2 regions of the Brevibacillus soli genome follow, and region 2 is predicted to be linked to the other one. Evidence: riboswitches for the same ligand, from Rfam matches in the RefSeq annotation. Region 2 holds a riboswitch; the other holds the start of a gene.
The links. A riboswitch is a leader RNA that binds a small molecule or an ion and turns the genes downstream of it on or off. The one in region 2 is predicted to bind S-adenosylmethionine.
Positions count from the first base shown of each region.

Region 1: linked by a shared signal. The riboswitch ahead of ACE99V_RS06665 (1,2-dihydroxy-3-keto-5-methylthiopentene dioxygenase) and the one ahead of ACE99V_RS05710 (methionine ABC transporter ATP-binding protein) in region 2 are both predicted to bind S-adenosylmethionine.

Region 1 is NZ_JBIYSM020000011.1:64,909-70,672, forward strand. It holds gene ACE99V_RS06655 (DMT family transporter) at 1-835, shown strand, start outside; gene ACE99V_RS06660 (MBL fold metallo-hydrolase) at 904-1,905, shown strand; SAM riboswitch class I at 2,019-2,127, shown strand; gene ACE99V_RS06665 (1,2-dihydroxy-3-keto-5-methylthiopentene dioxygenase) at 2,303-2,842, shown strand; gene ACE99V_RS06670 (ATP-binding protein) at 3,004-4,620, shown strand; gene ACE99V_RS06675 (futalosine hydrolase) at 4,813-5,466, shown strand; gene ACE99V_RS06680 (1,4-dihydroxy-6-naphtoate synthase) at 5,463-5,764, shown strand, end outside.
Region 2 is NZ_JBIYSM020000009.1:61,851-67,614, forward strand. It holds gene ACE99V_RS05700 (MetQ/NlpA family ABC transporter substrate-binding protein) at 1-174, opposite strand, end outside; gene ACE99V_RS05705 (methionine ABC transporter permease) at 205-867, opposite strand; gene ACE99V_RS05710 (methionine ABC transporter ATP-binding protein) at 860-1,876, opposite strand; SAM riboswitch class I at 2,067-2,176, opposite strand; gene mobB (molybdopterin-guanine dinucleotide biosynthesis protein B) at 2,211-2,717, opposite strand; gene ACE99V_RS05720 (molybdopterin molybdotransferase MoeA) at 2,722-3,981, opposite strand; gene ACE99V_RS05725 (FdhF/YdeP family oxidoreductase) at 4,004-5,764, opposite strand, start outside.

The DNA of each region.
Region 1 (5,764 bases), on a different contig from region 2:
CGTATTCGGCAGTATCCTCGTCAAGGAATTTCCTCCTTTGTTCCTGGCAGATGTTCGATTGCTATTTACCTCTCTGTTTTTACTGGGATATGCCTGGTATACAAAAAAATTTGTTAAAATCAGGCGAAGAGAGTGGGGATTGTTACTATTACTCGGCCTGATTGGAACGCTTGCAAACCAGACTGCGTTTTTCACCGGATTGATGACCACCGACGCTACCACTGCCTCTTTGATCCTTTCGCTATCCCCGATCGTAACGGCTGTACTGGCCTCCTTTTTTTTAAAGGAAAAGTTTACTCTGAGAATGATCGTTGGATCGTTGTTGGCACTGATCGGTACATTCTTCGTTGTTGGCAGCGGCGCAGGTTTGACTGTTTCCTTCGGTGTATTGTTTATTTTCATCGCGATGGTAACATTTTCGTCATCGATGATTATCATCAGAAAACGGACGGAAAGCATGGATCCGTTTATCGCAACCGTATATGCGACCGTTGTCGGTGCTCTTTTCATGACGCCCGCCGCATTCTTCACAGTTGACTCATCATCAGCCATAAGTCGCGATGTTTGGGCTTGGTTGCTGTTGATTGCGACTGCGATTCTGATGCAGGGTGTATGCGGAATTGTGTGGAATCAGCAGTTAATGATAGTGGGAACGGGGAGAGCCGCGATCTTTCTCAATTTGCAGCCGTTTGTTGCCATGTTGGTGGGGTTCCTTCTGCTTGGTTCACAGGTGACTCATATCCAAGCGTCAGGATCACTGCTGATAGTGGCTGGAGTGATCGTGGCAACGGTTCGTTCACAGAAAGAGTACGAAACAACAGAATTTGCTGGGTAAGGACCCTTGTTTCGTGTTTGTACATAGGGTAAGAAATCGAGAAAGAACTTTTTGATCAGGAGGTACTTATGGTTGCACAGGCAGAATCCATGATTCAGGTGAAGATTCCCATTCCAATCCCGCTTAAAACGGTCAACACGTATCTGTGTCAGACCCATGATGGATGGGTCATCATTGATACAGGCCTGGATACGCCTTCAGCAAGAGAGACCTGGATGAATGCCTTTAGGGAAAACAACATCGATTTTACGAACGAGGTACGCCAGATCGTTATCACTCATTACCATCCTGATCACATAGGATTGGCCGGATGGCTGCATCAAATAACCGGCGCTGAGGTGATGATTTCCTCGGAGGGAAAAAGAGCGTCAGAGAAAGTGTGGCTGAATCATCGGCAAAACGCAGAGACGATCAGCAGTTTCTTCATTACTCACGGAATGCCTCTCCATGACGGGAATGAGATCAAAACGCATATGGAAGACTTCATGAAATACCTATCACCTTTGCCTGATATGTCTGAGATTGAGGAAGGATATCTGTTGGAACTGAAGGGAGGCACATATCGTGCCATCCACACTCGCGGACACTGTGACGGACATTTTGTCTTCTATGACGAAAACTTCGGTTTCCTTATCGGCGGAGATCAGATCCTGGACAAAATTTCACCCAATATCAGTTTATGGCCAACCTTTGATCCGAATCCGCTTCAATCGTTTATCGATTCCTTGCAGGCTTTGAAACCATTGCCGATTCACAGAATTTTTCCGGGTCACGGTCCCATCATTACCCAAGCGCAGATGAGAATCGAACAGTTGCTCCAGCATCACCATGAGCGATTGGAAGAGATTGTTTCGTATTTGAAACAGGATGGCAGACAAACAGCCTATCAAATATGCCGGAAACTTTTCCACTCGCGTCAGTTGGATCTTCATCAGCTTCGCTTTGCGATGGCGGAGACACTCGCTCATCTCGTGTTTCTCGAATTTGAAGGGAAAGTGAAGCGAGACGCGCACGAAAATGCTTCCCGCATGAACGATCGCGAATCCATTGTTCATTGGTGCCTTTCCTGATAGGAACTCGTTGATCCTTTTAAAACGATAATCCTATTGACAAAGTCGGAATTGAATATTAAAATGTGAACATTCAAAAGGTATTCATTTATGAGTGAATGAAATACAGTTCTTTCTTATCGAGAGAGGTGGAGGGAAAGGCCCAATGAAACCTCGGCAACCCATTCTGACCGGTCAGGTGAAGGTGCCAATTCCTACAGGAGAGATCCTGACAGATAAGAAGTGTTCCCCATGCTTTGATGCATATATGGTGTGCTCCTTCTATCTGTCAGAAGGAGTTTTTTCTTTACTCATGAAGGGAGTGAGATTGGGGAGAGTCGCGTACATTTGTGATACTTTGCTACAATATGTATTAGTAATATTCCGATAACAACCACATGAGAAAGAGGGATGACAAATGGCTCAAGTTCGAATTCGCAATACGAATGAACGGATTACGGGGAATGAAAATGTGAAGGCGTTTTTGGAAAAACATGGGGTTCTTTACGAGCACTGGGATGCAAACAAGCTCCCTGCCGAATTGCGGGAGAAATTTACTTTAACCGACGAAGAAAAAAATCAAATTCTTTCCACCTTTGATGCAGAAATTCGAGATTTGGCAAAACGCAGGGGATACCGTACTTGGGATATCGTAGCGTTATCCGAGGAAACCCCCAATCTTGATGAGTTGCTCAAAAAGTTTGAAGCGGTCCATACACATACGGAAGACGAAGTGCGTGCGATCACTGCAGGAAATGGAATCTTCATCATCAAGGGATCAGACGATGTCGGCTATTTCGACGTCGAACTGGAAGCGGGTGATGTCATTTCCGTGCCGGAAAACAATCCGCATTTCTTTACATTGATGGAAAATCGCAGAGTAGTGGCTGTCCGTTTGTTTATTGAAACGGAGGGCTGGATTGCTCATCCATATGAGGACCCTGCTTTTACAAAGTAACATTCATCCGTAGAATCGGCAAAACGCCCGAATCGTGGGCGTTTTTTGCATTTTTTCAGGATACAGTGGCAATAAACAAAATTTTTGCAAAAAGTTGCACAGGAATTGAAACAAAAGAAAAGAATATGTAGTTCAACATTCCTGTTTTTTTGGGGGCAATTATGATAACCAATTCCTACATCTATTATTTGGTTCTTTCTCTAGCATATGTTGTCTCCATTTTAACGGTTTTAAAGAGTCATGATCACTATATAATAGAATTCTGTTTCTTTTTCTTTTTGTTCATTGGCACGCTTTTCGCATCGAACGCAACAAGTTTTACTTTGGCCATAAGGCCGCTTTACAAAAAAACAAAAGCCGTATCGGAATTAACCAAAGAAGACTACTCCAATTTGTTGCGCCAACAGCAAGGAATGACGTTTGCATTTGTGAAAGACAATAACCGATTTATACATACCGTTTGCGATGGCAAGCTGCTATATCGACTCGGTTTAAAGCCAGAGGATGTAGTCGGAAAGGAATTATACGATTTTTTACCACAGCATATTGCTTCCCAAAAAGAAATCTTCTATCAAAGAGCTTGGAACGGCCAAGAAGATGTTGCGTATGAAGGATGCATGAACGACATCGTATATTTGGCAACGCTTCGCCCCGTTTATAAGCATGGGCAGGTCGTGCAGGTCATATCATCGTGTATCGATATTACAACCCTGAAACAAACATTGTCAGCCCTGCACGAAAGTGAGGAACGCTTTCGACAAATTGCTGAGAACATTGATGAGGTGTTTTGGATTGCAGATCCTGTCACTCAAAAGTTTCTATATCTGAGTCCCGCCTATGAAAAAGTATGGGGATTATCGTGTAAAGAGTTTTTTCAAGATCCGAACAAGATGTTCAATGTCATTCATCCGGAGGATCGAGAGCGAATCGTAAAGGCTCAGGAAGAACTGGCAATGGGAACTTTTCACCAGGAATATCGAATCATACGTCCGAATGGAACGGTTCGTTGGATCAGAGATCGGGGATTTCCCGTAATCGTTGATGGGAAACTTCATCGGATCGTGGGCATTGCCGAGGATATTACAGATATTCGCGACAGCGAGGAGTTCCTCATCAAATCGGAAAAGTTGGCTGTGTTAGGCGAATTAGCTGCAGGAATCGCACATGAGATTCGAAACCCGTTGACCTCTCTCAGAGGATTTGTACAGCTCTTGCAGAAACAGCCAGAAGTGCAAAACGCCATCTTTACGGACATCATGCTTTCCGAAATCAATCGGATTAATGAAATTGTCGGGGATTTTTTAGTGCTGGCAAAACCAACAGCGTCGAACTATATGAAAAAAGATATTTGTGCCATTCTTCGACATGTGATTTTCCTGATGGAATCCATTTGTCATCTACGCAACATAAACATGGAACATACGTTTGATTGTGAACAGTATTTTATTGAGTGTGAAGAAAATCATGTTAAACAAGTCTTCCTAAACATCATTAAAAATGCCATGGATGCCATGCCAAACGGCGGAAAGGTCACCATAGAAGTAAAGCAGTGGAACCAACAACAGATTCGAATACGAATAAAGGATAACGGCTGCGGGATCCCGGAAGAAAGGATGCGTTCCATTGGAGAACCTTTTTATACCACAAAGGAAAAAGGAACTGGTCTTGGGTTAATGGTTAGCTACAGGATCATTCAAAATCACAAGGGGAAGATCGAAATAACGAGTAAGGTCGGGCAAGGGACGATCGTCGATATTGTACTGCCCTTAACGCCGTGATTCTTATCGAATCGATCGCCTGAATCGCACGTCATTGACGTGCCTTCTTTTTTATGCTCTTTACATAGAGTAAAGATCAAGTTACCTTTGAATAAGGGCTTCGAACGATAAGCATCATGGATAACAAATGAAGGAGATTGTACAGTGACATTTCATGCAAGCACGGGAACATCACCTAGAAACACGGGTCCGCTGAAATCAGGAACGCGAGTACTCGTCGTTACCTCTGTCGCAGCAGAGAGGGACGCAGTATTGCGTGGAGTCGGCAGCACCGGCAATTTTGACGTCCTGGCGGCTGGCGTCGGCCCGGCAGCCGCCGCAGCCAGCACGGCATCAGCGTTGGCAGCAGCCGATTACGGCTTGGTGGTGAGCGCGGGAATTGGCGGCGGTTTTGCCGGAAAAGCTGAAGTGGGCTCTCTCGTGGTGGCAAACGAGATTGTCGCCGCCGACCTGGGAGCACAGACCCCGGAAGGTTTCTGCAGTCTGGACGAGCTGGGTTTCGGCTCCACCCGTATTCCAGTTGACGCAGAACTGGTAACCCGGGTGACACAGGCACTGCAAGAAGCTGGACTGCCGGTCACGACTGGACCCGTGCTTACCGTATCGACTGTAACGGGTACCGCTGCTGCCGCCTTGGAGCTGGCCGCACGGGTGCCAGGGGCGACCGCCGAAGCGATGGAAGGGTACGGCGTGGCTACCGCTGCCCATGCTCGAAGTGTGCCCATCATGGAAATCCGCGCTGTCTCGAACACGGTAGGCCCACGAGACCGGGCCTCGTGGCGAATTGAAGAGGCTCTGCATGTACTGGAAACTGCGAGCTCAGTATTACGGGAGGTCTTGCAATGAGGATTGCCTTCTCACCATGTCCTAACGACACTTTTATTTTCCATGCCTGGGTACACGGATTGATCCCGGGCGCGCCTAAACTTGATGTTACTTACGCGGACATCGACGTCACCAATAGTCTGGCAGCTAGCCCCAACGGACCGGAAGTGCTGAAGATTTCGTATGCGGCACTGCCTTGGGTGCTCTCCGAGTATGCGCTGCTTCCCTGCGGAGGGGCGTTGGGCAGAGGATGTGGTCCACTGGTTCTGACAAAAAGCAGTACGACCGAAAAGGATCCGGCAGTACTGGCCGGAAGACG
Region 2 (5,764 bases):
AAGCAGGGGCGCAATGCCGTTTTTCACCATGTCCGTAAAAGGACCCGCGGTTGCTCCAAAATTGATTTGCTTGGTTTGGTCCGCGTTCCCGGCGGTCTCGCTGCTTCCGCACGCGGTCAACAATACGGAAGATGCCAAAAGTGTTCCTGCGATGATACCCCAGAGCTTTTTCATGGTCGTTTCTCTCCTCTTTCTTCTATATTATTATCGTTTATCCAACTTTTTGGCGAGCTTGTCACCCGCTGTCTGAATCAGTTGAACGAGAACGATCAAAACAACAACGGTGGTAAACATGATCGTATTGTCAAACCGGTAATAACCGAAACGGATGGCCAGGTCGCCGATTCCTCCGCCCCCGACAATACCGGCCATGGCGGAAAAGCCCAACAAACTGATCGTCGTAACGGTAAGACCCAGGATGAGGCCGGAGCGAGCCTCTACCAGCAGTACCTTGAAAATGATTTGTCGGGTACTCGAACCCATGGCCAATGCTGCTTCAATCACTCCTCGGTTCACATCCTTTAAGGATGCTTCCACCAGCCGAGCGTAGAACGGAATCGCAGCAATCGTCAAAGGTACGGTAGCCGCTTTCGGCCCGACTGTTGTACCGGCGATCAGACTGGTTAACGGAATGAGGGCAACCAGCAAAATCACAAACGGCGTCGAGCGAATCACGTTGACCACGAAACCGCATATGCGATTGATCCACGGCCTCTCTCCCAACAGACTGTTATCTGTGGTAAACAGCATCAACCCCAGTGGAATGCCCAACAGCGCAGCCAGGCTAACGGAAATGCTCATCATGAAAAAAGTTTCAAAGAACGCTTTCTGCAAATCAGGCAGAATCAGAGCGATGGACTCAAGCATACGGAATCACCTCCGTTCCCGCTGTCTCTCGATTGAGGAATTCCAGTACTTTGGTCCGCTCCGTTGATTCTCCGATCAGCTCCATGATGAAAATGCCAAGCGGAATGTCCTGTATGTATTCGATATTTCCATGGAGGATGTTTGCTTCCACGGAAAAGGAACGAAGCATGGTCGAGATAATCGGTTTTTCTGCCCGCTCTCCCTGGAAGATTACCTTGACCAGTTCACTGTCTGGAGTGCGACGTTTCAAAAGATGACCGGGCAGTTTTACTTCCAGGACGGATTGGACAAATTGTCGCGTCAGCTCCGTTTTCGGCGTGGCGAAGAGCTCATAGACCGGTCCTTCCTCCACAATTTTGCCGTTCGCCATGATGGCCACGCGATGACAGATTTCTTTTACGACTTCCATCTCATGTGTGATCAACACGATGGATAGTCCCAGTTTTTGATGAATCTCTTTCAGCAAATTGAGGATCGAGCGAGTCGTTTTCGGATCGAGCGCAGAGGTCGCTTCGTCACAAAGCAGGACTTTCGGAGAGTTGGCCAGTGCCCGTGCAATTCCCACCCGCTGTTTCTGTCCTCCTGATAGCTGGGCAGGATAGGCGTTCGCTTTATCCGACAGCCCGACCAAATCCAACAGTTCTGTGATTCTGGTTTCAATCTCTGTTTTGCTTTTGCCCGCTACCTCCATCGGATAGGCGATGTTTCCCGCCACGGTACGATTGGCCATCAGATTAAAATGCTGAAAAATCATCCCGATGGACTGACGGACCTTGCGGAGCTCCTCATCGGAAAGAGCAGTCAAGTCGGTTCCCTCAATCAATACCTGACCGCTTGTCGGTCTTTCCAGCATGTTGATACAGCGCAGGAGCGAGCTTTTCCCAGCCCCGCTGTACCCGACAATCCCGTAAATTTCCCCTTTCTGTATTTGCAGGGAAACATGATCAACAGCAGTCACTTCTCTCTCTTTTGAGCTGTACACTTTCTGTACATGGCGAAGCTCAATCATCTCGACACTCCCTTTTTTTATAACCCAGCCGACTTAAGCAAACGCTGGTGTCGGCTGGGGCCCCGAACACTTTCCAAGTAGCTTCATGAAATGCCGAACTTCTATAAGTTCTGAAACACTAAAAAAACCGCCTCTCCTGACGAAGCAGAAGAGGCGGGACGTTATTACGAAAAGTAAAAAACGGCGTCGCTTCTTATCTTCCAGGAGTACTCCTGCAGGAATTGGCACCTTCATCTGTCATGGACAGAATGGGTTGCCGAGGTATCTTCGGGCCTGTCCCTCCACCTCTCTTGATAAGAAAAGGTTATTCATTTTATGAAAAGTTGTTCCTATCTTACTTTGAATATTCGATTATGTCAAACAAAAACTGCACAATCTCCTCAACCTGATCGGCCAGAAACACCGGGAGTACGGGATGGACGAACTGCTCCCGGCTGATGACCGCCACTACATCGGACAGCGTATCCAGCAGTTCCGCATCGGATGGGTCCCGCAGCATGACCAGCTTCGGGTAACCCTCACGCTTAAACCCTTCCACCAGAACCAGATCCGCTCCCGCTTCCCCCATTCGTTTCACCAGCTGCTGAAGGGGAACGGGCCTTTGCTCCACCATCGCCGTTTTGGTCGCTGACTGGATGGCCACGATGGATGCGCCCGCTTCCCGGAACCGATAGGTGTCCTTTCCGGGCTGATCCCACTCAAAATCATGGCCGCCATCGTGCTTGATGACGCCCACGCGGATGCCCTCCCGCTCCAGCCCGGGAATCAGTTTGGCCAACAGTGTGGTCTTTCCCGAGTTGGAATAACCGACGAACTGAACAACACGCGGCTGGTCTCCCATCGCTTTACTCCTTCCTGCTCCAGCTGGGGGAGCGGTGGGGGATGACGTCCACCGTTTCTCCGGCCTGTTTGCCCCTGCCTCCTGCCGGGATGACGATGAAACACTCGCTTTCCTTCAGGGTGCTGAGATTGCCGGACTTGTCGTTGCAGTCGGGATAGGCGTACAGAACGGCTTCCTTCTCCATCAACCGTCCACGCAGAAAGCGAGGGTACGGACACGGTTTCTCATAAGAAGTCGCCAACACGGCGCGTATTTTGCGAACACCCTGATCCCGCTGCCGAAGCATGTGCGCTAAAAACGGGCGGCCAAACAGCTCAAAGCCAAGGAAGCAGGCCCCTGGATTGCCGGACAGCCCGAGTAAGAGCTTGTCTCGAAAGACGGCTGCGGTAGTGGGACTGCCGGGCCGCATCGCCACCCGATTGAACAACAGCTTCACATCGGGTTCGTCCGTCAGGGAGGCGATCACGTCAAAGTCGCCTACCGAGACACCGCCCGTGGTGATCATGGCATCCACCTGTTCCATGTAATTTTCCAGTGCCCGTTTGGCTTTCGTCAGGTCGTCGGGCAATCTTCCGAACCATACGGGAATGCCGCCCGCCTCGGCGATCATGGCGGACAGCATCACCCCGTTGCTGTTGCGGATTTTCCCCGGAACAAGCGGCTGGTCTGCGTCAAGCAGCTCGCTGCCGGTGGCAAGCAGACCGATTCTTGGCTTTCGAACGACGGGTATCCTGGTGCAGCCGAAAGTGGCCAACAGTGCCAGCGTGCCTGCGTTGATCAGCTCGCCGGCAGCGGCAATTTTCGTGCCCTCGCACAGTTCTTCCCCCCGGCGGGAGATGTTCTCTCCCGGCTTCAGCTCCTTTTTTACACCGACGAGGGGGGAGAGGGTCCCGGGATGTACTGTCTGTTCGAACATCACGACGGCGTCCGCCCCTTTGGGCAGCATCGCGCCGGTCATGATGCGGCTTGCCGTGCCCGGTACAAGCTCTGCCTGCGGCACTTGACCTGCGGCGATCGTTTCCACGACCGACAAAAATACCGGTTGGTCCACCGTCGCTCCCCTGGTATCCGCCGCTCTCACGGCAAACCCGTCCAGCGGAGAGCGGTCAAACGGGGGCAGATCGCAGGTCGCATACAAGTCCCGTGCCACTGTCCTGCCGTATGCCTCATGGATGTCCACCTCTTCTTCCGGCAGGGAAATGTCTTCCGCCAGAAGCAGGTGCGCCGCTTCGTCCACATGAATGGTTTGCCGATGAAAACGCATGTTGTCCTCCCTAACGATCGCCCTATCCGACGCTTGTCTCCAGTTCTTCGATTCGTTTCTCCACATATTTGGTATCTTTGTGGGCGTGATATGTGTCCGCCTTTTCCACAACCACGGTTGTGTTGTACTCCGGAATACCCGCGTACTTTTCGTAGACACCCTTTGGAATCAGCACGTTTCCTTCCGGCCAGTACACCTGGATGTTGCCCTGTTTCGTCTCCGCGTACTTGGCCCGTCCGTGAAACGTTCCATATCCATTATAGACGACAACCGCTTCACCGTCTCGAATATCCAGCGGCTTGGCGTCATCCGGATGAATCAACACATCGTAGCGGTCCGCTGCGTTAAACGGATCTGTTTCACTGTAGATCATCGAATTAAACTGCTTGCCCCGGCGGGTCGTCACGTAGAAGTGCCCTTCCGGCTTTCTAAGCTCCGGCACCACAATGGGAATGAGATTGCCGCGGCCGTCCGGTGTCGGACAAATGCCGTCCTCGCACAGCCACGCCCCGCCCCATTGGAATACGTCTCCGCGGTTTTTCAGGTGCTGAATCCCGTCGTAGTTCGGGTTGGCAACGGCGATCTCGTCGCGAATCTGCTGTGCGGAGGTAAAGCTGATCAGGTGTTTTCTCTCCGGATGCACACGGGAGGCCAGATCGACGAATATCTCCCATTCTGGCCGCGCTTCACCAATCCGGGGGCCCTCAATTTCCGCACTGAAATAGACCATCCGCTCCGTGCTGGTCGAGGTTCCTCCTCCCGGCTGTTCATAGCGCGTCATCGCCGGCAGCACGATCACTTCCTCCTTGGCATCAACCAGCGTCGAGGTGTTGAAAATGATGTCCTGATGCACGCGCAGTTCCACGTTTTCCAGACATTTTCGCATAAAATCAGGGTCAGGCATCGTCTCCAAAAAGTTACCGCCGCTGGTGTAGAACAGTCTCGTCTTTCGTTCATGACCGTCCGGCAGCAGCGCGTTTTCCAGAGAAACCCCGACGATGTCCCCCTGCCATTTGGGTATCTCAAAGCCCCACACTTTTTCAACCCGCGTCCAGGACTTCTCTTCAAAATCGCCGCCCGGCAGGCTGAATGGATCCGCCCCCATCTCACCGGAACCTTGCACCCCGGAGTGGCCGCGAATCGGCATCAGGCCGCAGTGCTGTCGTCCGAGAAACCCGCGCAGCAGGGCGAGATTGGCCACCTGCGAGATGTTGTCCGTCCCAAAACGGTGCTGCGTCAACCCCATGCTCCAGACGAATACGGCGGATTTGGATCGGGCCAGCAATTGGGCAAACTCCAGCATTTTTTCACGACTCGCGCCAGAGGATTTCTCAAGCAATTCCCAGTCCTGGCTCATTACATGGGCCTTCAGTTCTTCATAGCCGTTGACGTGCTTCTGCACAAACTCATGATGGATGGCCGATCCCGGTTCGCGCTCCTCCATCTCGAACCAGTGCTTCATGACACCGTTCATGAAGGCGATATCGCCGCCTATGTTTACCTGAAAAAACTCGTCGACGATCTTGGTGCCGAAGACCGCACTTTCCGGAATGGACGGAATCCAGTACTTCTCCATCGCCGGTTCGCGGTACGGGTTGATCAGGACGATCTTCGTTCCCGCCTTCTTGGCCGCGTACATGTACTTGGTCGAGACCGGCTGGTTGTTGGCGGGTACCGACCCCCAGAAGACCAGCACATCGGTGCCGATCCAGTCCTTGTAGTTGCAGCTGGAAGCACCGATGCCGACCGAGCGTTTCAAGGCCGTCTTGCTGGGCGAGTGGCA